DNA from 3 places in the Faecalibacillus intestinalis genome. Region 1 is predicted to be linked to each of the others. Evidence: a T-box and tRNA genes for the amino acid it is inferred to sense, from the RefSeq annotation. Region 1 holds a T-box; the other regions hold tRNA genes.
What was found. The T-box of region 1 lies ahead of pheS (phenylalanine--tRNA ligase subunit alpha). A T-box ahead of a tRNA ligase gene usually reads a tRNA of that ligase, here a tRNA-Phe.
Positions count from the first base shown of each region.

Region 2: it encodes a tRNA-Phe, which carries the amino acid that the T-box ahead of pheS (phenylalanine--tRNA ligase subunit alpha) is inferred to sense. The anticodon was not compared.
Region 3: it encodes a tRNA-Phe, which carries the amino acid that the T-box ahead of pheS (phenylalanine--tRNA ligase subunit alpha) is inferred to sense. The anticodon was not compared.

Region 1 covers NZ_AP024085.1:731,978-739,444, reverse strand. The annotation lists gene pheT (phenylalanine--tRNA ligase subunit beta) at 1-2,355, opposite strand, end outside; gene pheS (phenylalanine--tRNA ligase subunit alpha) at 2,360-3,397, opposite strand; T-box leader at 3,433-3,627, opposite strand; gene Fi14EGH31_RS03810 (GntR family transcriptional regulator) at 3,776-4,501, shown strand; gene Fi14EGH31_RS03805 (HAD family hydrolase) at 5,112-5,906, opposite strand; gene Fi14EGH31_RS03800 (SIS domain-containing protein) at 5,946-7,052, opposite strand; gene Fi14EGH31_RS03795 (PTS system mannose/fructose/sorbose family transporter subunit IID) at 7,052-7,467, opposite strand, start outside.
Region 2 covers NZ_AP024085.1:1,600,334-1,607,800, forward strand. The annotation lists gene gdhA (NADP-specific glutamate dehydrogenase) at 262-1,605, shown strand; gene Fi14EGH31_RS08720 (hypothetical protein) at 1,630-2,016, opposite strand; tRNA gene Fi14EGH31_RS08725 (tRNA-Phe) at 2,045-2,120, opposite strand; tRNA gene Fi14EGH31_RS08730 (tRNA-Asp) at 2,127-2,203, opposite strand; tRNA gene Fi14EGH31_RS08735 (tRNA-Met) at 2,208-2,284, opposite strand; tRNA gene Fi14EGH31_RS08740 (tRNA-Ser) at 2,306-2,398, opposite strand; tRNA gene Fi14EGH31_RS08745 (tRNA-Ile) at 2,409-2,485, opposite strand; tRNA gene Fi14EGH31_RS08750 (tRNA-Met) at 2,520-2,596, opposite strand; tRNA gene Fi14EGH31_RS08755 (tRNA-Ala) at 2,620-2,695, opposite strand; tRNA gene Fi14EGH31_RS08760 (tRNA-Pro) at 2,708-2,784, opposite strand; tRNA gene Fi14EGH31_RS08765 (tRNA-Arg) at 2,791-2,867, opposite strand; tRNA gene Fi14EGH31_RS08770 (tRNA-Leu) at 2,875-2,963, opposite strand; tRNA gene Fi14EGH31_RS08775 (tRNA-Cys) at 2,973-3,047, opposite strand; gene Fi14EGH31_RS08780 (extracellular solute-binding protein) at 3,243-5,141, opposite strand; gene Fi14EGH31_RS08785 (ABC transporter permease) at 5,138-5,983, opposite strand; gene Fi14EGH31_RS08790 (ABC transporter ATP-binding protein) at 5,984-7,467, opposite strand, start outside.
Region 3 covers NZ_AP024085.1:561,707-569,173, forward strand. The annotation lists gene glgB (1,4-alpha-glucan branching protein GlgB) at 1-1,895, shown strand, start outside; gene Fi14EGH31_RS03025 (glycogen/starch/alpha-glucan phosphorylase) at 2,048-4,444, shown strand; gene Fi14EGH31_RS03030 (hypothetical protein) at 4,463-4,771, opposite strand; gene Fi14EGH31_RS03035 (gamma-glutamyl-gamma-aminobutyrate hydrolase family protein) at 4,853-5,563, shown strand; tRNA gene Fi14EGH31_RS03040 (tRNA-Cys) at 5,668-5,742, shown strand; tRNA gene Fi14EGH31_RS03045 (tRNA-Arg) at 5,754-5,830, shown strand; tRNA gene Fi14EGH31_RS03050 (tRNA-Pro) at 5,838-5,914, shown strand; tRNA gene Fi14EGH31_RS03055 (tRNA-Ala) at 5,927-6,002, shown strand; tRNA gene Fi14EGH31_RS03060 (tRNA-Ser) at 6,016-6,108, shown strand; tRNA gene Fi14EGH31_RS03065 (tRNA-Asp) at 6,121-6,197, shown strand; tRNA gene Fi14EGH31_RS03070 (tRNA-Phe) at 6,204-6,279, shown strand; tRNA gene Fi14EGH31_RS03075 (tRNA-Asp) at 6,295-6,371, shown strand; gene Fi14EGH31_RS03080 (hypothetical protein) at 6,524-6,727, opposite strand; gene Fi14EGH31_RS03085 (transposase) at 6,954-7,253, opposite strand; gene Fi14EGH31_RS15665 (transposase) at 7,298-7,387, opposite strand; gene Fi14EGH31_RS03095 (transposase zinc-binding domain-containing protein) at 7,384-7,467, opposite strand, start outside.

The DNA of each region.
Region 1 (7,467 bases):
AGCTTTTAAAATTTTTTCCATAGCTTCATTAATTTCTTGTTCTTTTAATGTTTTCTTATCATCTTGGAAAGTTAAATTAATAGCTACTGATTTTTTACCAGCTTCTACATGTTCTCCAACATAAACATCAAAGATGTTTGTTGCTTTAACAAGTTTATTACTTGACTTAATGATTTTTTGACAAACATCATTTGCTGGAACAGATTCATCCATTACTAAAGCAATATCTCTTGAAACTGATGGATATTGTGGAATTGGTTGATATTTTACTTTACCTGTTTTGATATTTAATAATGCAGATAAGTTTAATTCAACTACATAAACATCTTTCACATCATATTTCTTTTCCATTAGTGGATGAACTTGTCCAACGACCCCAACCACTTCATTTTGTACTTTAATATAAGCACTACGTCCAGGGTGGAATGATTGGTTATCACTTTCAACACGTTCTAAACGATAACGTGATTCATTGATTCCTAATCTTTCAAAGATTGTTTCTACAAATCCTTTAACTAAATAATAATCTGCTTTGTATGAAATTTGTTTAAATGATAACCCATGGTATTCACCAGTACATGCAATCGCAAGGTTTTGTAATTCAACACCTTTTGAATATGTTGTTGATAATTCATATAAATGAACATCTTTCATATTTCTTGATTGGTTATAATTAATGACTTGTAACAATGAACCAATAATTGATTGTCTTGTCACTGATCTTTCTTCACCTAATGGCATTGCAAGTTTAACTGGTTCTTGATCATGGAAAATATTGAAATCATGAACAAGTGATGGTGATGTTAATGAATATGTTAATGTTTCATGTAATCCCAAGTCTTTTAATAAGACTTTCATCATATGTTTCTTTTCTTGAATTTCTGTTCTTTTTCCAATTGTCATAGACATTTCTGGTAAAGTTGATGGAATGTTATCAAAACCATACATACGCACAACTTCTTCAATTAAATCTGCTGACATTGTAATATCATTACGATAAGTTGGAATTTTAACATTAAATGTATCTTCTTTTAATTCATATTTGAATTTTAATGAATTAAAGATTTCTGCGATTTCATTTGTTTGAATGTTTGTTCCAAGTAATCCATTAACTTGTTGAGTTGAAACTGAAACATATTTATCTTCAATATAAAGAGTTGTTGAAACAGTTTCATAGATTTCTTTAGCATCAGCAAGTTCTTCTAATAAATTTGCACATCTTTCTAAAATATTTAAAGAATTAGCAGTATTTAAAGCCCCTTTAATATAATGTTGAGAGGCATCTGTTAATAAATTTAAACGTCTTGCTGTTTCTCTTAAACTTGGTCCATCAAAAGTAGCTACTTCAATGACAATATTTTGTGTGTTTTCATCAATTTTAGTACTATCAGCGCCCATAACACCTGCGACACAACCAACACCATTATCTGTTGAAACAATGATATCTTGAGGTTCTAATTTATATTCTTCACCATCTAATAAGATTGCTTTTTCATCAAATCCTGTTTTTACGATAAATTCTTTTTTAGTTAATTTATCATAATCATACATATGGATTGGTTGACCTGTTTCTAACATAACATAGTTAGAAATATCAACAATGTTATTAATTGGTTTAATACCAGAAGCAAGTAATGCCGTTTTAAGCCATGCTGGTGATTCTTTTGTTGTGACACCTTTGACAAGTTTAGCCCCAAAGAATGGACATAATTCAGTTTCTACTTTAACTTCAATATTACTTCCAGCAATACCTTTTTCTTTAATGGTTGGTAAGTTAACATCTCTTTTTAAAACAGCAGCCACTTCATAAGCAAGTGAAGTTAAAGCCATACAATCCGCTCTATTTGGTGTTAAACCAATATCTAAAATCGTATCTTTTAAACCTAAATATTCTAAAGGATCTTCTCCTACAGGTGCATTTTCATCTAAAACATGAATGCCATCTTTATCTTCAGGAGATAATAAACGTTGATCTAAACCAAGTTCTGCCATCGAACAAATCATCCCGTTAGATTCTTGTCCACGAATGGTACTTTGTTTAATAACAAAACCTTCTCCTAAATCACATCCAGGATTAGCTACAATAACTTTTTGTCCAGCAGCGACATTTGGTGCTCCACAAACAATTTGTGTTACTTCTCCAGGTCTTACTTCTACTTGACAGACATGTAAATGATCACTATCAGGATGATCGATACATTCTTTGACATAACCAATTGTCATATTGTTTCCATTAGCTAATGAATGCATTCCTTCTACTTCTAAACCAATTGAAGTAATTTTATCAGCAAGTTCTTTTGGATCTTGATCATCGATTTTTACATATTTATTTAATAAATTTAAACTGACTTCCATTTTCTTACTCCTCTCTTTGGAATTGGTTTAAGAATCTTAAATCATCGTTATAGAAATCACGAATATTATCAATTCCATATTTCAACATAGCGACACGTTCAATACCAATACCAAATGCAAAACCTTGATATTCTTTACTATCAAAACCACACATATCTAAAACTTTAGGGTTAACCATACCAGCACCTAAGATTTCAATCCATCCAGTTCCTTTACACATAGCACATCCTTTACCACCACAATGATGACAAGAGATATCTACTTCTACTGATGGTTCAGTAAATGGGAAGTAAGATGGACGTAATCTAATTTCACGTTTTTCCCCAAAGAATTTTCTTGCGAAAACTTCTAATGTTCCTTTTAAATCAGCAAGCGTGATATTTTTATCAACAACAAGACCTTCACATTGCATGAATTGATGTGAATGTGTGGCATCATCATCATCTCTACGATATGTTTTACCAGGACAAATAACTTTAATAGGTCCTTTCCCTTTGGCAGCAAGTAAGGTATGTGCTTGTACTGGAGAAGTATGTGTTCTCATTAAAGTATTTTCATCAATATAGAAAGTATCTTGCATATCTCTTGCAGGATGTCCTTTTGGTAAGTTCATTAATTCAAAGTTGAAGTAATCACTTTCTACTTCTGGGCCTTCAGCAATTTGATATCCCATACCTAAAAATAATTCTTCAAGTTGAGAAACAATGATTGATAAAGGATGCATTGTTCCTTGATCTAATTTATAACTTGGTAATGATAAATCAATAGTTTCACTATTGATTTTATCAATAATAGCTTGATGTTCTAAAACTTCTTTTTTATCTTCAACTGCTTTAGATAATTCTTGTTTAACTTTATTACTTGTTTGACCAAATGTTTTTCTTTGATCAGGGTCCATATTTTTCATCGATTTCATAGCTTCTTGAATAGGACCTTTTTTCCCTAAATAAAGAACACGAATATCATTTAATTCTTTTAAAGATGAACAAGCTTCAATTTTTTCTAAAGCTTCATCTTTAATCTTTAATAATTCATTTTCCACTTTATTTCCTCCTCAAACATAAAAAAACTCATTCCAATAGGAACGAGTTGATCGCGGTACCATCCTAATTCATGTTTAAAACATGCTCTTAATTAAACATTAACGCAGTCTCACGTCACTGATTAGGTGCTCTCCATGGTGAATTCAATAAATTATCTGTAGGAGTTTCCAGCACTTCTCCCTCTCTAAAACAGCATCATCCATTTACTAATCCATATCAACGATTTATATTCCCCACTATTATATCAAATTTTCCTAACAAAACAAGTCTCTTTTAAAAGCATATTTTCATATTTTTTCATATTTCTGAAATCGCCTACATAATAATTGTATATACATTTATAAATATGGTATAATCGATATGTAAGAGGTAAAAAAATGTCAAAGAATCCAAAATATATAAAAATAATGAGTGATTTAGAATCACAAATCAAAAACAACGAATTAAATCCTGGTGATCAAATTCCAACAGAAAAAAATCTATGTGAAATGTATAATGCGTCTAGAATGACTGTTAATAAAGCTATTATGATGTTATGTGAAAAACGTCTCGTTGAAAGAATTGCTGGAAAAGGCTCATTTGTGAAAGATTATCGAACAATAAAAAATTTACAGCTTGGATCTACTGGAAGTTTTACAGAAGATATGATTTCGACTGGCAAAGTACCCGGAGCAAAACTAATTGGATATAAACTTGTTAAAGGCAAAGAAGTTCCTCATGTAAGAGATGCTTTAAAACTATCAGATGAAGACTTTATCCACTATTTTGTACGTCTTAGAACCGGTGATAATATTCCAATAGCAATTAGTTATACTTATCTATCAACGCATATCATTCCATCTCTAGACATCCAGGTCTTAGAAAACTCTCTTTACAAATATATAAAGAAGCTTGGGTATCAAATTCAAGGTATTGATGCACAATATTCAGCTGTTATGCCAACAAAAAAACAAAAAGAGTTATTAAAGGTTGACAATATAGCTCTTTTTAAAAGTCAACATGTTACTTTTTTATCAGATGGAACTCCTTTCGAATATATTTCTACCTATTATCGAGGAGATCAATACACATATTCATTAAAAACAATCTTTAAAGATAATTAAATAACAATTCTCATTTAATGGATTATTTTTATGTGTAATTAAAAAACTGTGGGGATTTCTCAAGCTATAAATAATCCAGGGGTAGCAGCTCCTGGATTTTACTTTTGGCTGTTAATTTTTTTGGGGTATTTTCTTGATGTCTATTTTGTTATTTCCATAAATCATTTATCATACTCTTAAGGTCAAAAAATTTATAGAAAGAAAAATGGATAAACATCTAACTTTGGCAGGCGAGATGTTTATCCATTCCATAAGAACACGATGATAATAATAAAACTTTCAAACAAAATCAAGTATATTTCTCAAATTCAATATGATAAAATCGTTTTTTTGAATTTTAATCATCTTTAATGCCCAAACTGTCATTCCAATGGTTTAATCATTCATGCCTACTATGACCGCCATATCAATATCTTTGATTGAAATCACACCATCAGGGTATTAAGACTCAAATATCCTTCCTGTAATTCTACCCACGCTGTCTTGATTGAAGACATGGTCCTTACTCTGTTGCTTCTTTTGATATCATCGTTGATATTTTAAACAATGATGATTTTTTATCATCTCTCACACCTTTTTTATGTGCGTTATGAATGTTTCAAAAGTTATTTTAACACTTTCCTTTTAAAATTTCTTTTATCTTTAAAATAACGCCATCATTTTCATTACTATCAATCACTTGATAAGCAACCTCTTTAACAGGTGGCATGGCATTAGCCATCGCATAACTATATTTTACAGTTTGTAACATTTCATAATCATTCATTTGATCGCCAAAGGCTCCTGCTTCTTCTGGTTTAATCTTTAAGATTTCTAAAAGATGTGTTAAAGTTGTTCCTTTATTCACATCTTTATAAAAGATATCAAACCAAACATTACCTGTTGTTACTAATTTTAAATGTGGTTTTAGTTGTTTTTGAATCTTTTCAATTCTTTGTTCCATTTGATCATCAAAGCTTGCGATAGAGAATTTTAAGATATCATCTTCAATATCATCATAGCTTTCTACAAATTGAACATTTTTCATAAACAATGAAATAAAATCTTTTTTATCTGCAAAGCTTTTAGAAATATAAGCATGCTTGTCTCCTGAAACGACTAGCATACATTCTTGATCTTCTTTTAAAATATCTAGAACTTCTTGAGCATCTTGTTTTTCTAAAGCTTTTTTATAAAGTGTTTTTCCTTGATAAACAATCTTTGTACCATTTTCACAAAGATAATAAAGATCATTTTTTATTTCTTCATCAAATTTACAAGCAAGGGCTTCATATTGATTGCCTGAAGCAATTACAAATTGAATTCCTTGTTTTAACATTTGTTTATATAAATCATTAAATTCATCATTGTAGGCTTTATCATCTCTTAGAAATGTTCCATCCATATCTGTTGCAAGTAATTTCATTTTAAAACCTCTATTTATACATTTTTCTTTTAATTCGCGTTATTTCTTATATTGGTCTCTTAATCCGTCAAGTTTTTTACTTCCAATTCGTGCATGAAATTGTGGATCTTTTGGAATATCTGGATTAATTCCCAAATCTTGTGGTGCTAAACAAGCTAAAACTTGCATTGGAATAATGTATTCCCAAGGAGAAAATAATGGATCTTCAACAAATTCAACAATGCAATCATTTTTATTTTGGTTTTCAATCTCTTCTGGTGATGCAATCAAATAATTATGAGGTGTCCATTCTTTTAATATTTCTATAAGTTTCAAAGTACGTGGTTTATAATCACCTTTAGAAGCAAGATAAAAGATATGTGCACTTTCTGTAATAGAATTGTAAATTCCATGGAAAAATTCTTCAATATCATATCCTGTTACACCTTGGCGCACAGTTTCTAAAACTTTTAAAGCACCTTCTAAAACATCTGCATAATTACCATCATATCCTACAACGATAATTCTTTTTGCCGGTAAGAACTCATCTTTGATTCTTCCATACCATTTTGTAGCTGCATCTACAACTAATGGCATATTATGAATTACATTAAACATTCTTTCTTTATAGAGTTTGAATTTTTCTTCTTTTAAAATTCCTTTAATAATAGCAAGTTCACTTAGCATCATCATCAACGTTACGGTTGTTCCAGCATATCCTTTAGTTTTTGCACCGCATTTTTCATTTCCAACTTCAATTCTTGTTTGAGTTTGTGCATGTTCAAAAATCAAAGCAGTAGGATTTTCTGAAACAGATGCTGTCATCAAGCCTCGTTTTGAAGCTGCATCTAATCCCTCAACTGTCGATAAACTTTGTCCACCTTGTGACATACCAATGACTAATGTATTTTTATTAAATACTTTTTCACTTCTAGAAAATTGTGTAGGATACATACAAAAAACTTTTATATTTAAGATTTCTTCTAAATAATTTTTTGCAGATAATCCAGCATGATATGATGTTCCAGAACCAATCACATAGATTTGATCAATCTTTTTATCCTTATATTCATTTACAAATTCTTGAACTATTTCTTTTCTATTATTAATAATATATGTTAGAACACCCGGTGTTTCACATATATAATCATACATATTTGTTTTCATTATAAAATACCAAAGAAAGATAATACAATACCAAGGATTAAGATTCCCCATAATAATGTAGTACTTTTCATTCCTTTTTCTAATAATGCATAAATAATAAATGTAAATCCTAATGGTAAGAAACCTTTAATAATACCATCAAAAATATCTTGTAAAACAATTTTTGTTCCATTTAGTTTAAATACAAATGGTGTTGTAATTGTAACCATGGAAGCACACATAGATCCAACTACAATAAGACCAAGTATTTTAGCAACTTCAGTTAATACTGCAACCATACCACCTTCATTCATACTTGCTAAAAATCCAACTCCACTTTTATAACCAATTTTCAACCCAAAATAACGAACAATCAAATGTGGAACATTATAAATCAATAAGAATAAGATAGCTCCTAAAATGCTTCCTTTAGCAG
Region 2 (7,467 bases), 870 kb from region 1:
TATTCTAGCATAGATTGTATACAAAGAAAAGATGATTATGTATTTTTATGAAATATTTTATACTTTAAATACTTTATTGTATGCAAATCATAAATTGTAATTTTTAATTTTTTGATAATTGATTGTATACAATTTTTATCGTGATAAAACACGTTGTGTAGTATTTTTATTATCACGATAACTTATTTATATGATAACTTTTTCTTAATTTATTCATTTATTATTATTAAAGATGTATGATAGCCCTAGGAGGATATAACAATGGAATATATTGAAAGAGTATTAACAAACTTAAAAGCTAAAAATACTGATCAACCTGAATTTATCCAAGCTGTTGAAGAAGTATTAGAAAGCTTAGAACCAGTAATCAAAGCTCATCCTGAGTATGAAGATATGGCTATTTTAGAAAGATTAACTGAACCAGAAAGAACTTTAATGTTTAAAGTACCTTGGATGGATGATCAAGGTAAAGTTCAAGTAAACAGAGGATATCGTATTCAATTCTCTAGTGCTATTGGACCTTATAAAGGTGGTTTAAGATTCCACCCTTCTGTTAACCTTGGAATTATTAAATTCTTAGGATTCGAACAAATTTTCAAAAACTCATTAACAACACTTCCTATTGGTGGTGGTAAAGGTGGCTCTGATTTCGACCCACAAGGTAAATCAGATGCTGAAGTTATGAGATTCTGTCAATCATTCATGACTGAATTATATCGTCACATTGGACCTAGCGTTGACGTACCTGCTGGAGATATCGGTGTTGGTGGTAGAGAAATCGGATATTTATTTGGACAATACAAACGTATTAAAGATGCTTATGAAAACGGTGTTTTAACTGGTAAAGGAATGACTTATGGTGGTTCATTAATTAGACCAGAAGCTACTGGGTTTGGTGCTGTATACTATGGCAAAGAAGTATTAGCTCATTTCAACGATACTTATGAAGGAAAAACAATTGCTGTTTCTGGATATGGTAACGTTGCTTGGGGTGTATGTATCAAAGCTAAAGAATATGGAGCAAAAGTTGTTTCTATTTCTGGTAGAGATGGATACGTTTATGATCCTGATGGAATCAATACTGATGAAAAAATTGATTTCTTATTAAAAATTCGTTCATCAAATGATGTTAAATTAAAAGACTATGCTGAAAAATTCGGATGTGAATTCCATCCTGGTGAAAAACCATGGGGATTAAAAGTGGATATGGCTTTCCCTTGTGCTACTCAAAATGAAATTGGTGAAGAAGAAGCTAAACAATTGATCGCTAATGGATGTAAATACATCATCGAAGGTGCTAACATGCCAAGTACACCTGAAGCAATTGCTTACTTTACAGCAAATGGTGGTACTTTAGGACCTGCAAAAGCCGCTAACGCTGGCGGTGTTGCTGTTTCAGCATTAGAAATGTCTCAAAACTCTATGAGATATAACTGGACAAGTGAAGAAGTTGATGAAAAATTGCATAATATCATGAAATCAATTTTCAACAACTCTGTTGCTGCTGCTGAAAAATATGGATTAGGATTTGACTTAATCAAAGGTGCTAATATTGCTGGTTTTGAAAAAGTAGTAGAAGCTATGATTTCTCAAGGAATCTATTAATAAACAAAAAGAATGGACAGGAGATTAAATCTCTTGTCCATTTTTATATTGATTAAATTTTTTATCTAATTCTTCATAAAATGATGTAGCGTTTACTAAATAAATATTTTTTGTATGATTATTAAATTGTAATTCAATTCGATGTTTTGAATTAAGTGAATATGCTGTTAAATCCTTAAATTCAATCATTTGAGGCATAAAACCGATCCCCTTAAAGAAATATACTAATAAACCATCTTCAAAAACAGAAGCGTTAAAACGTATTAATAAAGTAGGAAGTACCCCTAACGCTAGTAATAAAACAACCACTAATTTCATTCGATCATAACGAAAATGAATTCCACTAAACACACATAAAATAACCAAAATAATTGAAATAGCGACCATTCTTAAATCTTTATATTTAAACATAACTTTTCTCCTTTAAAGATAAAAAAAATGGTGGTTCCGGGCGGAATCGAACCACCGACACGAGGATTTTCAGTCCTCTGCTCTACCGACTGAGCTACGGAACCATCATTTGGCGGTCTGGACGGGACTCGAACCCGCGACCTCCGCCGTGACAGGGCGGCATTCTAACCAGCTGAACTACCAGACCATTTTGGTTGCGGGAGAAGGATTTGAACCAACGACCTTCGGGTTATGAGCCCGACGAGCTACCAGACTGCTCCATCCCGCGATATTAAGTTTTTTTAATAAATGGCGGAGATTGAGGGATTCGAACCCCCGCAGGACGTTAATCCTCTGCTGGTTTTCAAGACCAGTCCCTTCAGCCAGACTTGGGTAAATCTCCGCAATAGTAATGGTGGACCCTGTAGGACTCGAACCTACGACCGATCGGTTATGAGCCGATAGCTCTAACCAACTGAGCTAAGGGTCCGCAGTATATGCCCTATAGGCACCTTAAATAAAAATGGTAGCGGGAGGGGGATTCGAACCCTCGACCCTCCGGGTATGAACCGAATGCTCTAGCCAGCTGAGCTATCCCGCCATAATATTTTTTATTAAATTAATTGGTGGAGCCAAGCGGGATCGAACCGCTGACCCCCTGCGTGCAAGGCAGGTGCTCTCCCAGCTGAGCTATGGCCCCAATTTTTATAAATGGTCGGGAAGACAGGATTTGAACCTGCGACCCCCTGGTCCCAAACCAGGTGCACTACCAAGCTGTGCTACTTCCCGAAAAAATGGCGCGCTAGGCAGGAATCGAACCCACAACCTCTTGATCCGTAGTCAAGCACTCTATCCAGTTGAGCTACTAGCGCATATCAATGGTGCCCAGGGCCGGAGTCGAACCGGCACGGATTTTAAGGTCCGCAGGATTTTAAGTCCTGTGCGTCTACCAATTTCGCCACCTGGGCATTCATTAATGGAGGTTCCTACCGGACTCGAACCGATGATGACAGAGTTGCAGTCTGTTGCCTTACCAACTTGGCCAAGGAACCACTTCTTTATTTTGCTTCGCGTCTCTTATCACGCTGCCCCATTATTATATGCTATAAAAAATTTTTTTGCAATAGTTTTTTATAATTTTTTACAATCTATTTTTTATGGATTTAAAATTCTATACGTATATTCATCGTTTTTTTGATTTTATTTTTTAAAAAAAATTCTATGAGAAAACTCTCATAGAACTTTTATTATTCACTTTTAGCATTAGAGGCTGCGATTTTTACTTTAGCCCAATAATTAGCCATTATCTTTCTTGTTTCAGCATTATAGTTAAAGACTTCATCATATTTATTTGTTCTAATTGGATTATAAGCATTAATTCCTTTAAAGTCATTTTGCGCTAAATCGTTCATAACTTCCGTGTTTGGTGAAGTATACCCTACATAAGATGAATTACCATAAGCTGCTTCATAACTTGAAACATAATTAATGAATTCATGTGCTAAATCTACATGTTTTGAACTTTGTGGAATAACCATAGCATCACACCATATATTTGTCCCTTTATTTGGCATGTAATAACCAATATTTTCATTTTCTGACATGACATATGTCGCATCCCCTGAATATATTAATCCTAAAGCTTTTCTAGCTTGAGCCATATTATCAATAATTTCATCCGTTACAATTTCTGGTGACATCGTATTAACACACTCTAAAAGCCAATTATAAGCTTCTGCAAGCTCTTTTTCATTATCAGTATTCATAGAATAGCCAAGTGCTTTTAAAGCCATCATAAATGAATCTCGTTCCGAATCGTATAAATAAATGTCTCCTTTATATTTTTGATTCAAGAAAATATTAAAACCTTGTTCTTTTAAATCTTTTTCACTTACTTTTGTTTTATCATAAACGATTCCTACACTTCCCCAAAAATAAGGAACAGAATATTCATTATTCGGATCATAAGATAAATTTTTAACAGAATCATTAATATCTTCTAAGCAAGTGATTTTATCTTGATCTAATGGTTGAATAAGCTTTTCTTGTTTTAATCTTTCAATCATATAATCACTTGGAATTAAAACATCATAAGCTTCACCATTAGCTACTTTAATATACATTTGTTCATTCGAATCGAATAAATCCATAACTACTTTGCATCCCGTTTGTTTTTCAAAATTAGAAAGCAAATTTTCACCCGTATACTCCCCGGCATTATAGACATGTAAAGTTTGTCCTGCATATTTTTTAGTCGAAGAAGTTGTTTTTTGAACAAAAACTAGTCCCATACATACACATGCTGCAACAATTCCAGCAATAATTCTTGGTGCTTTATTTTTTTCTTTAAGTTCTGTCGTTTGAACTTTTCTTTTTTCTCTAATCACCGGAACAACATTGACAAGAATTAAAACAATCGTAATAAAAATTACAATTAAAGTTGAAATAGCATTAATACTAGGATTTACACGTTTTGACATTGTATAAACCATAATACTCAAGTTTTTAATTCCTTTTCCTGTAACAAAATAAGAAATAATAAAATCATCAAAAGACATTGTAAAAGCAATCAAAGCCCCTGAAACAATACCAGGCATGATTTGTGGTACGATAACTTTAATTAAAGCCATCCAAGGTGTACACCCTAAATCCATTGCAGCATCCGCTAAATTTGGATCTAGAGAGCGAATTTTAGGCATAACAGATAATATAACATAAGGAATGCAAAATGCGATATGTGCCAATAATAATGTTGCAAAACCTTTTTCAATATTAAAGGTAATAAAGAATAACATTAAGCCAATCGCTGTAACGATTTCTGGATTCATCAAAGGAAAATCGTTGATTTGCATAATCAAATCATGAACGACTTTTTTAGATTTTGATAAACCTATCGCACTAATCGTTCCTACCACAGTTGATATAACTGTTGCAATAACAGCTACTAAAATCGTTATATACAATGATTCCATCATTGATGCATCAGATAACATTTTTGTATACCATTGCATTGAAAATCCTGTAAAATGCGTTAATGATTTACTAGAATTAAATGAAAACACAATCATAAAGCCAATTGGTAAATAGAAAAATAAAAGCATTAATCCCATTAATATCTTTAAAAATGAACGTTTTTCTTTTTTCATGCTTTTTTCTCCTTTCTATTACCTGAATTACGTTTTTCAACATATCTTACTAAATACATAATAGCCATCATTACAAATGCCATAATGACTGAAATAGCAGAACCAAAATTCCATTCTCCTACAGTAATAAATTGATTTTCTATTACATTACCTATTAAGAAATATTGTCCCCCACCTAATAATTTAGGAATAAAGAATGAACTTACCGCAGGTAAAAAGACAAGTGCGATACCACTAATGACTCCTGGAATAGAAAGTGGAAATGTAACTTTCCAAAAAGTTTGAAAACGGTTTGCTCCTAAATCAGAGCTTGCTTCTAATAAAGATTTATCCATTTTAGAAAGTGATGTATTAATTTGTAAAATCATAAATGGAATAAAGTTATAAACCATCCCTAATAATACAGCTCCTTCTGTATAAAGAAGTTGTGTTGATTTAAATCCTAATAAATTTAATAAAGATTGTAAAATACCTCCATCAGATAAAATACCAATCCAAGCGTATGTTCTTACAAGCATATTGATCCACATTGGAAGTGTAATTAATAATACAAGAATATTTCTTGTACGATCTTTACATTGAGAAATAAAATAAGCAATTGGATATCCTAACAAAATACAAATAATTGTTGTTTTAAATGCAATTGAAAGAGATCTCCATAAAATAAGTAAGAAATCATGATCGGTAAAAAACTTAGCAAAATTTTGTAAAGTAAAACTAAAATTAACAACAGTATTTCCACTATCAGTTACTGCATAAAAAGCAATAAGTAATACTGGCAAAAGTAGAATAATAATACTCCAAATAATATAAGGTAAAGCTAGTTGAGAAAATTTTTTCATCTAGAATCCCATCTTTTCCATAACATGAATATCTTCTACTTCAAAAGTCAATCCGACCTCTTGACCTTCTTCTACATAATCTGTTGTATGTACTTTTAGTTCTCTACCTTCTGTTGAAAATGTTACTTGATAAATTCCTTCTTTTATGTTTTCAGGATCAAAATCATAATCTACATAAATATCCACTGCTTCATCTTCATTTGATAATTTCCATCCAATAGCATTAGCCCATGTTTTTAAATCTGTATCTAAAGCCACTGATTCTTTAATTTCATCAACTGTTTTAAAGAAGTTAAAGGCACTTACTGCTTCATTTGCTTTTTCATTTTTTACATATTTTTGATCAACAACAATAATTTTTCTAGAAACAGATAATCCTGATGATGTTTGGAAAGTAACAGTGTACTCACCTAATTCTTCTTTTAAATTATGTTCAATTTTACTAATTGAAATATAAGAATCATCACTTTCTTTCCATGCTTGTGCATCTGCTCTAGCAATCAAATCATTATCATCTAAAGAAGCAACTTCTTCAATATCTACATAAAAATCATTTGCTGAAATTCTCTCATCACTATATTCACTTTCTACATCATGATTTTTAATGACATTCATATTAACTTTAACAGTTGTCCCAGGAACAGTTTCTACCATTGCTTCATTCCAAACGCCTTTAAATAAAACACTTAAAACTTCTCCTGTAATTTTTCCTTGTTCTAAAGGCACTATATCAATATCTTCTGGTCTTAAAACAACATCAACTTTTTCATTTGGTTTAAAACCAAAATCAACACAATCAAAGATTTGATCATCAAATTTAACTTTATAATCTTCAATCATTACACCTGAAATAACATTACTTTCACCAATGAAATTTGCAACATATTTATTAACAGGTTCATTGTATATTTCTTGAGGAGTCCCTACTTGTTGAATTTCTCCACCTTTCATAATAACAATCTTATCTGACATTGTTAACGCTTCTTCTTGATCGTGTGTTACATAAATAAAAGTAATTCCTACTTCTTGTTGAATTCTTTTTAATTCATATTGCATTTCTTTTCTAAGTTTTAAATCTAAAGCACCTAATGGTTCATCTAATAATAAAACTTTTGGTTCATTTACTAAAGCTCTAGCAATGGCAATACGTTGTTGTTGCCCACCTGACAATGTTGTTACATTTTTATTTTCAAAACCTTCTAAACCAATAAGTTTTAACATTCTCATGACTTTTTGATCAATAACATCTTTTGACATCTTTTTTATTTTTAAGCCAAAAGCAATGTTATCGTAAACATTCATATGTGGAAATAACGCATACTTTTGAAAGACTGTATTTAATTCTCTTTTATAGGGTGGTAATTCCTTTATATCTTCATCATCAAAGATAACAACCCCTTCATCTGCTTCTAAAAAGCCACCTAAAATACGAAGTAACGTTGTTTTTCCACAGCCACTTGGTCCAAGCAGTGTAACAAATTCAT
Region 3 (7,467 bases), 170 kb from region 1:
GTTTACAAGCTTATAAAATATTTGGTGCACATTTTGAAACTCATGAGGGTAAAAAAGGTGTACGTTTTACAACATATGCGCCGAATGCTAGAAGTGCACAAGTTGTAGGAGAATTTAACCAATGGGGTGAAACACCTTGTTATATGGAAAGATATAATAATGGTGGTATTTATACAATATTTGTTGAAGGTGTCAAAGAATTTGACATGTACAAGTTTAGATTTGAAACTCCTCAAGGAGATATTATTGATAAAGCAGATCCATATGCTTATTTTAGTGAGTTAAGACCAGGAACTGCTTCAAAAGTTTATAACATGGAAGGTTATCGTTGGCATGATAGCAAATGGATAAAAAATAGAACTAAAAATTATGATTGCCCACTTAATATATATGAAGCTTCTCTTGGTTCATGGAAAATGAAGCGAGAAAGTGAAGGTGAAGGGGACGATGGTGAATATTATTCTTATGAAGAATTAATAGATGAAATTATTCCCTATGTAAAAAAGATGGGCTATACACATTTAGAAGTTATGCCACTTACTGAATTCCCATTTGATGGTTCTTGGGGATATCAAGCAACTGGTTTTTATAGTGCAACATCGAGATATGGTCAACCTAAACAATTAATGAAATTTATTGATGCCTGCCACCAAGAAGGCATTGGTGTTATTATGGACTTTGTGCCAGCACATTTCGTTAAAGATTCACATGGATTACATATGTATGATGGTGGATTTGTTTATGATTATAATGATTATAATCGTCGTTATAGTCCATGGGATAGTGTTTATTTTGATTTAGGTAAAAATGAAGTAAGAAGTTTCTTATTATCTTCTGTAGAATTCTTTGCAACATATTATCATATTGATGGTTTTAGATTTGATGCTGTAAGTAATCTTATTTATTATGAAGGTAATAAAAACTTAGGTGAAAATATTGGTGCTATGGAATGGATGAAACGTTTAAATGGACATATGTCTGGGTATCATCCAACTGTGATGATGATTGCAGAAGATTCAACAGATTATCCAGGTGTTACTAAACCAGTGGGTGAACATGGTTTAGGATTTGATTATAAATGGGATTTAGGTTGGATGAATGATACATTGAAATACTTCCAAGAAGATCCTGTTTATCGTCAATATGATAGTCGCTTTATTACTTTTTCAATGGCTTATTTCTATTCTGAAAGATTCTTACTTGAGTTTTCGCATGATGAAGTTGTTCATGGTAAAGCGACGATTATTAATAAAATGTGGGGATTACATGGAGATAAATTGGCACAAGTAAAAGCATTGTATGTTTATATGATGTTACATCCTGGTAAGAAATTGAACTTTATGGGAAATGAACTTGCTGAATATAAAGAATGGGATGAATCTAAATCTTTAGGATGGGATATTTTAAAATATCCTGATCATGATGCATTCCATCATTTCGCTCAAAAACTCAATGAAATTTATTTGAAATATCCAGCTTTATATGAAATGGATTATGATTTAAAAGGCTTTGAATGGCTTGTTGTTGATGATCATGATCAATGTGTTTTCGCAATTGAAAGAAAAGATAAAGCAGGAAATGCGATTATCGCAGTGATGAATTTTGTTGGTAATACGCATGAAAAATACAAAGTACCAGTTAATATTGAAGGAAGTTATAAAGAAATTTTAAATACAGATCAAGCTGTATATTCTGGAAAGAATATCGTTAATCCAAGAGCAATTCGCTCTAAGAAAACAAAACCAAATGAAAAAACAAAATTGTTAAATAAAGATCATTATATTGAAGTAAAATTAGCACCATTTAGTGCATGTATCTTTGAAGTGAAACCTAAAAAAGGAACAACAAAGAAAACAACAAAGAAAACAAAAAGAGTAATTAAGAAAACAAAATAAGTTGTTCATAAAATAGAGCATCCGTAGTTTAGATACTCTATTTTATTTGGAAAAAGTAAGATTTTATCAATGTAAAAATATTTTTATGAGTGACAATCTACTAAAAATAAAGTATGATGGTCACGTAAGAGTAATATTGAGGAGACGGGAAAATGTTTAAAAACAAAGAAGAATTTAAATTTGAATTTTCAAGAAGAATTATTGAGTCTTATGGGCGTACTGTAGAAGAAGCCCATATTACTGAAAAATTCATGGTTCTTGAAACAATGGTTAGAGATTATGCATCAGTTAACTGGGCAGCAAGTAAAGCTGTTGTTCAAAATAATGAACAAAAACAAATGCATTATTTCTCAATGGAATTTTTAATGGGAAGATTATTAGTTAATAATATGATGAATCTAGGAATCTATGAAATCGCTAAAGAAGGTTTAGAAGATTATGGAATCAACATTCATGATTTAGAAGAATTAGAAAGTGATGCTGGTTTAGGTAATGGGGGACTTGGACGTTTAGCTGCATGCTTTATGGATTCACTTGCTTCATTAGATTATCCAGGACATGGAAATACAATTCGTTATGAATATGGTTTATTTAAACAAAAAATTGAAAATGGTTATCAAGTAGAATTACCTGATCAATGGATGAAAACAGGATTTATGTGGGAAGTACGTAAACCTAAACATAGAGTTCCGGTCAAATTCTTCGGTAAAGTAATTTGGGATGAAAATGAAGGTAAATGGAAACATGTAGATGCTGAAACAATTTACGCAGTCCCTTATGACGTACCAGTCATTGGAAATGATACAGTAAATACAAATACTTTGCGTTTATGGTCAGCTGAACCAAGTGAAGATTTCCCAAGTAATCATGATTTCCAAAGATATATCGAAGATGTAAGAAGTATCTGTCAAAACTTATATCCAGATGATTCTACACCAGCAGGAAAAATGTTACGTTTAAAACAAGAATATTTCTTCTGTTCTGCAGGTATCCAAGCAATCATCAAAGCACACTTAAGAAATTATCCATCATTAGATAATTTCCATGAAAAACATGTTATTCAATTAAATGATACACATCCAGTATTATGTATTCCTGAATTCATGCGTTTATTAATTGATGATCATGGTTATGAATGGCAAGATGCCTGGGATATTTGTACACAAACATTTGCTTATACAAACCATACGATCTTAGCTGAAGCTTTAGAAACTTGGCCAATTAGTACAATGCAAACATTATTACCACGTGTATATCAAATCATTGAAGAAATTCATCGTCGTTTTGTAGGTTTTGCTAAAGAAGTAAGTAATCATGATCAAAATTTAGTTGATCGTACAATGATTTTAAGAGATGGTACTGTTTATATGGCAAGACTTGCAATTGCTGGAAGCTTTAGTGTCAATGGAGTAGCAAGACTTCATACAGATATCTTAAAAGAAAGAGAATTACATGATTTCAATGTACTTTATCCAAATAAATTTAATAATAAAACAAATGGGGTTACTCATCGTCGTTGGTTAGCTTATTGTAATCCACAATTAAGTGAATTAATTAATGAAACAATTGGTAAAGGATGGATCAAAAAACCAGCTCAATTAGAAAACTTAATGGAACATGTTGATGATCCAATTTTACAAAATCGTTTCTTAGCAGTTAAAAAAGAAAGAAAACAAATCTTAGCTGATTATATTAAAAAACATAATGGTATTGAAGTAGATGTTGATAGTATTTTTGATGTTCAAGTTAAGAGATTACATGCATATAAAAGACAATTATTAAATATTTTACATGTTATTTATTTATATCAAGAAATGAAATCTAATCCCGATTTCCGTATTTATCCACATACTTTCATCTTTGGAGCAAAAGCAGCAAGTGCTTATTACTTCGCTAAAAAAGTTATTAAATTAATTAATGCAGTTGGAGATGTAGTTAATAATGATCCTGAAACAAATAAATACTTAAAAGTTGTTTTCTTAGAAAACTATGGAGTTACTTTAGCAGAAAAAATCATGCCTGCAGCTGATGTTTCAGAACAAATCTCTACAGCTGGTAAAGAAGCAAGTGGTACTGGTAATATGAAATTCATGATGAATGGAGCTATTACTATAGGTACTTTAGATGGAGCTAACGTAGAAATTTCTGAATTAGTAGGATTAGATAATTGTGAAATCTTTGGTTTAAAAGATGAAGAAGTGAAGAATTTAAAAGCGAATAATCAATATCGTGCATGGGATTATTATAATAATGATTTAAAAATCCGTCGTGCTATCGATTCATTAACTAATGGTACTTTCTCAAGTAATCCAGAAGAATTTAAAATTATTCATGATGAATTAATGAATAAAAATGATGAATACTTCTTATTAGCTGATTTCGAATCATATGCTAATGCACAAAGACATGTTGTAGAATTATATCAAGATCGTGCTAAATGGGCTAGAATTTGCTTAGTAAATATTGCTAAGAGTGGATTCTTCTCATCTGATCGTACAATTGAACAATATGTAGAAGATATTTGGCATTTAGAAAAATGTAAATTTTAATTATAAAAGCTCAAGGTCTTAGGACTTTGAGCTTTTCTTTAATATATATTTACTTTTGATAAAACGATAAGGTTCCATAAAATCACGCATTTCTTTAGCGTCAACTTCTTCATGATTAACAAATCTTTGAAAAAAAGATTTGTTTTTTTCTGTCACAGCTTTAATTTCATCGATTGCTTCTTCTAAATGATGTTCTTTAAAGAAGTTGATGTAATACTCTTCGGTTTTACTTGCCATATCTTCCTTATTTAATAAGACCCAATTTTCTTGATGAACAACATCAATCAAATTGATCAATGTTCTAGCAGCTTGTTCTTGATCAATCATTTTTTTTCACCTCGTTTTTTATTATAGCATAAAATAATAAGTTGTGTTATAATGCTAAAAAACGATGAAAAAGAGGTACTTATGATGAATAAACCAGTAATTGCGATTGTTCCTTTATATGATCAAGAAAGAGATAGTTTATGGATGCATCCAGGGTATATGGATGGGGTTATTGAAGCAGGTGGTATTCCTGTTATGCTTTCTTTAGTTAATGATGATGTTTCTTTAAAAAAAACGGCTCATTATTTTGATGGATTTATTTTTGCGGGAGGGGATGATTTAAATCCTGAACTTTATCATCAAGCAAAAGCAGAATATTGCGGAAAATTAAATCAAAAAAGAGATGAAATGGAACCAAAGCTATTAAAATATGTTTTAGAGGCCGATAAGCCTGTTTTAGGAATATGTAGAGGTATTCAGTTATTAAATGCATGTTTAGGTGGAACACTCTATCAAGATTTAGATCAACAATTTCATCCTACATGTATTCATCGACAACCTGCTCCTTATGATCATCCAAGTCACCAAGTAAAAATTGTTGAAAATACACCTTTAAAAGACATCTTAAATCAAGAAACTTTAATGGTGAATAGTTGTCATCATCAAGCTATTTGTCAACTTGCTCCAGCATTAAAGCCAATGGCTTATTCTGATGATGGATTAGTAGAAGCTGTTTATCTACCAGATAAAAAGTATGTGATAGGATATCAATGGCATTCAGAAATGATTTATAAAAAAAGTGATGATCATTTAAAACTATTTAAAGATTTTGTGGATAATTGCAAAAAATAATTATAAAAAATTATAAAAAGCTATAAAAACAGTAAATGTGTATTGACTTTATGCTGATATATTAGTATAATGAACAAGCTTTAAGTTAATAAAAAGCAAGGGATGGTTCCTTGGCCAAGTTGGTAAGGCAACAGACTGCAACTCTGTCATCATCGGTTCGAGTCCGGTAGGAACCTCCATTTGTGAAAATGCGCTAGTAGCTCAACTGGATAGAGTGCTTGACTACGGATCAAGAGGTTGTGGGTTCGATTCCTGCCTAGCGCGCCATTTTTTTCGGGAAGTAGCACAGCTTGGTAGTGCACCTGGTTTGGGACCAGGGGGTCGCAGGTTCAAATCCTGTCTTCCCGACCATTTATAAAAATTGGGGCCATAGCTCAGCTGGGAGAGCACCTGCCTTGCACGCAGGGGGTCAGCGGTTCGATCCCGCTTGGCTCCACCAATTTATTTATTACGGAGATTTACCCAAGTCTGGCTGAAGGGACTGGTCTTGAAAACCAGCAGAGGATTAACGTCCTGCGGGGGTTCGAATCCCTCAATCTCCGCCATTTTTATTTTTTGGTCTGGTAGTTCAGTTGGTTAGAATGCCGCCCTGTCACGGCGGAGGTCGCGGGTTCGAGTCCCGTCCAGACCGCCAATTAATGGTTCCGTAGCTCAGTCGGTAGAGCAGAGGACTGAAAATCCTCGTGTCGGTGGTTCGATTCCGCCCGGAACCACCATTTAAATAGATTACTGGTCTGGTAGTTCAGCTGGTTAGAATGCCGCCCTGTCACGGCGGAGGTCGCGGGTTCGAGTCCCGTCCAGACCGCCAGTAATTGTAATTAAGAGAGTCATTCATGACTCTTTTTTTGTTTATTAAGAATTTGAATGCGTGGGAAATAGCATATAAAAATTCATACTAAAATACCATGACATATTTGTGTGATCTGGTATAAATTTTTTTATCCTGCAATCATACAGTGGTTATTTGATTCTTCTCCTAGGATCATTGCATACAGGACATTCTATTTCAACTTCATCATGTTTACTGGACATTCTGTCTTCTTTTGCCAATTCACCAACGATCCAGTTAGGAACATTGGCAATATGGCCACAAGCAGTATGTTTCATTTTGATAAGTGTATCTTCTGCAATCATTGATGCATTTTTCACTGTAGAGTCTGTCATTAGGGGTACCTATGTATATTCACATTTCATAAGATTGCCACATGAACATAAAAGAGTATTTTTTTGAAATGATTCTATCACATGTGTGCGGTATTTTAGATGGTCAAGTTTGTTTTTTAAATTTTTTTTCTTTCTTTCAAATTTTTGATACGTCTTTTCTTTTTTATACCATAAAGTTCATATACTTTTTATTCCTGTTTGAATAGAAGCCATAGTATCTGACCATTTAAAAGTTTTCAACACTTTCATATACTTCGATATATTTTTCACCCTCATGACGGTTGTACCACCATCTGATCATCTTTTTGTCATCTTCATATTTGATGCAGTTTTCAGCCATGGGAGGTCTAGAAGTGTATCTGGTAATGTAGTTGACGCAATCATCAACGTTATTGTCATCATTGTCTTTTTCTTTCTTTTTGGCGTAGACATAAAAGCCGTTTACAAGTTCTTTATAGAAACGTTGTTTGAGATAATTGAAACTCTCAAGTTCTTGTTTTGAGAGAAGATCAAGGATTTGATACATTCAAGTCTTTCTGAGTTTTTCACAGGAAATAAAAGTTCTTCATTTTATTTTTTTGTATCAAAAGCTTCTTCACAAACAAGGCAGTGGATATGGGGATTCCATTTCAAATCTCTGCCAAAAGTATGTAAAGTCAAAACAGAACCGAAAACGATTTTGTTTCTGTTATTTTTATAAGAGTAGGGGAATTTGCTTTTTTAATAAAGAGCTTTTTCTT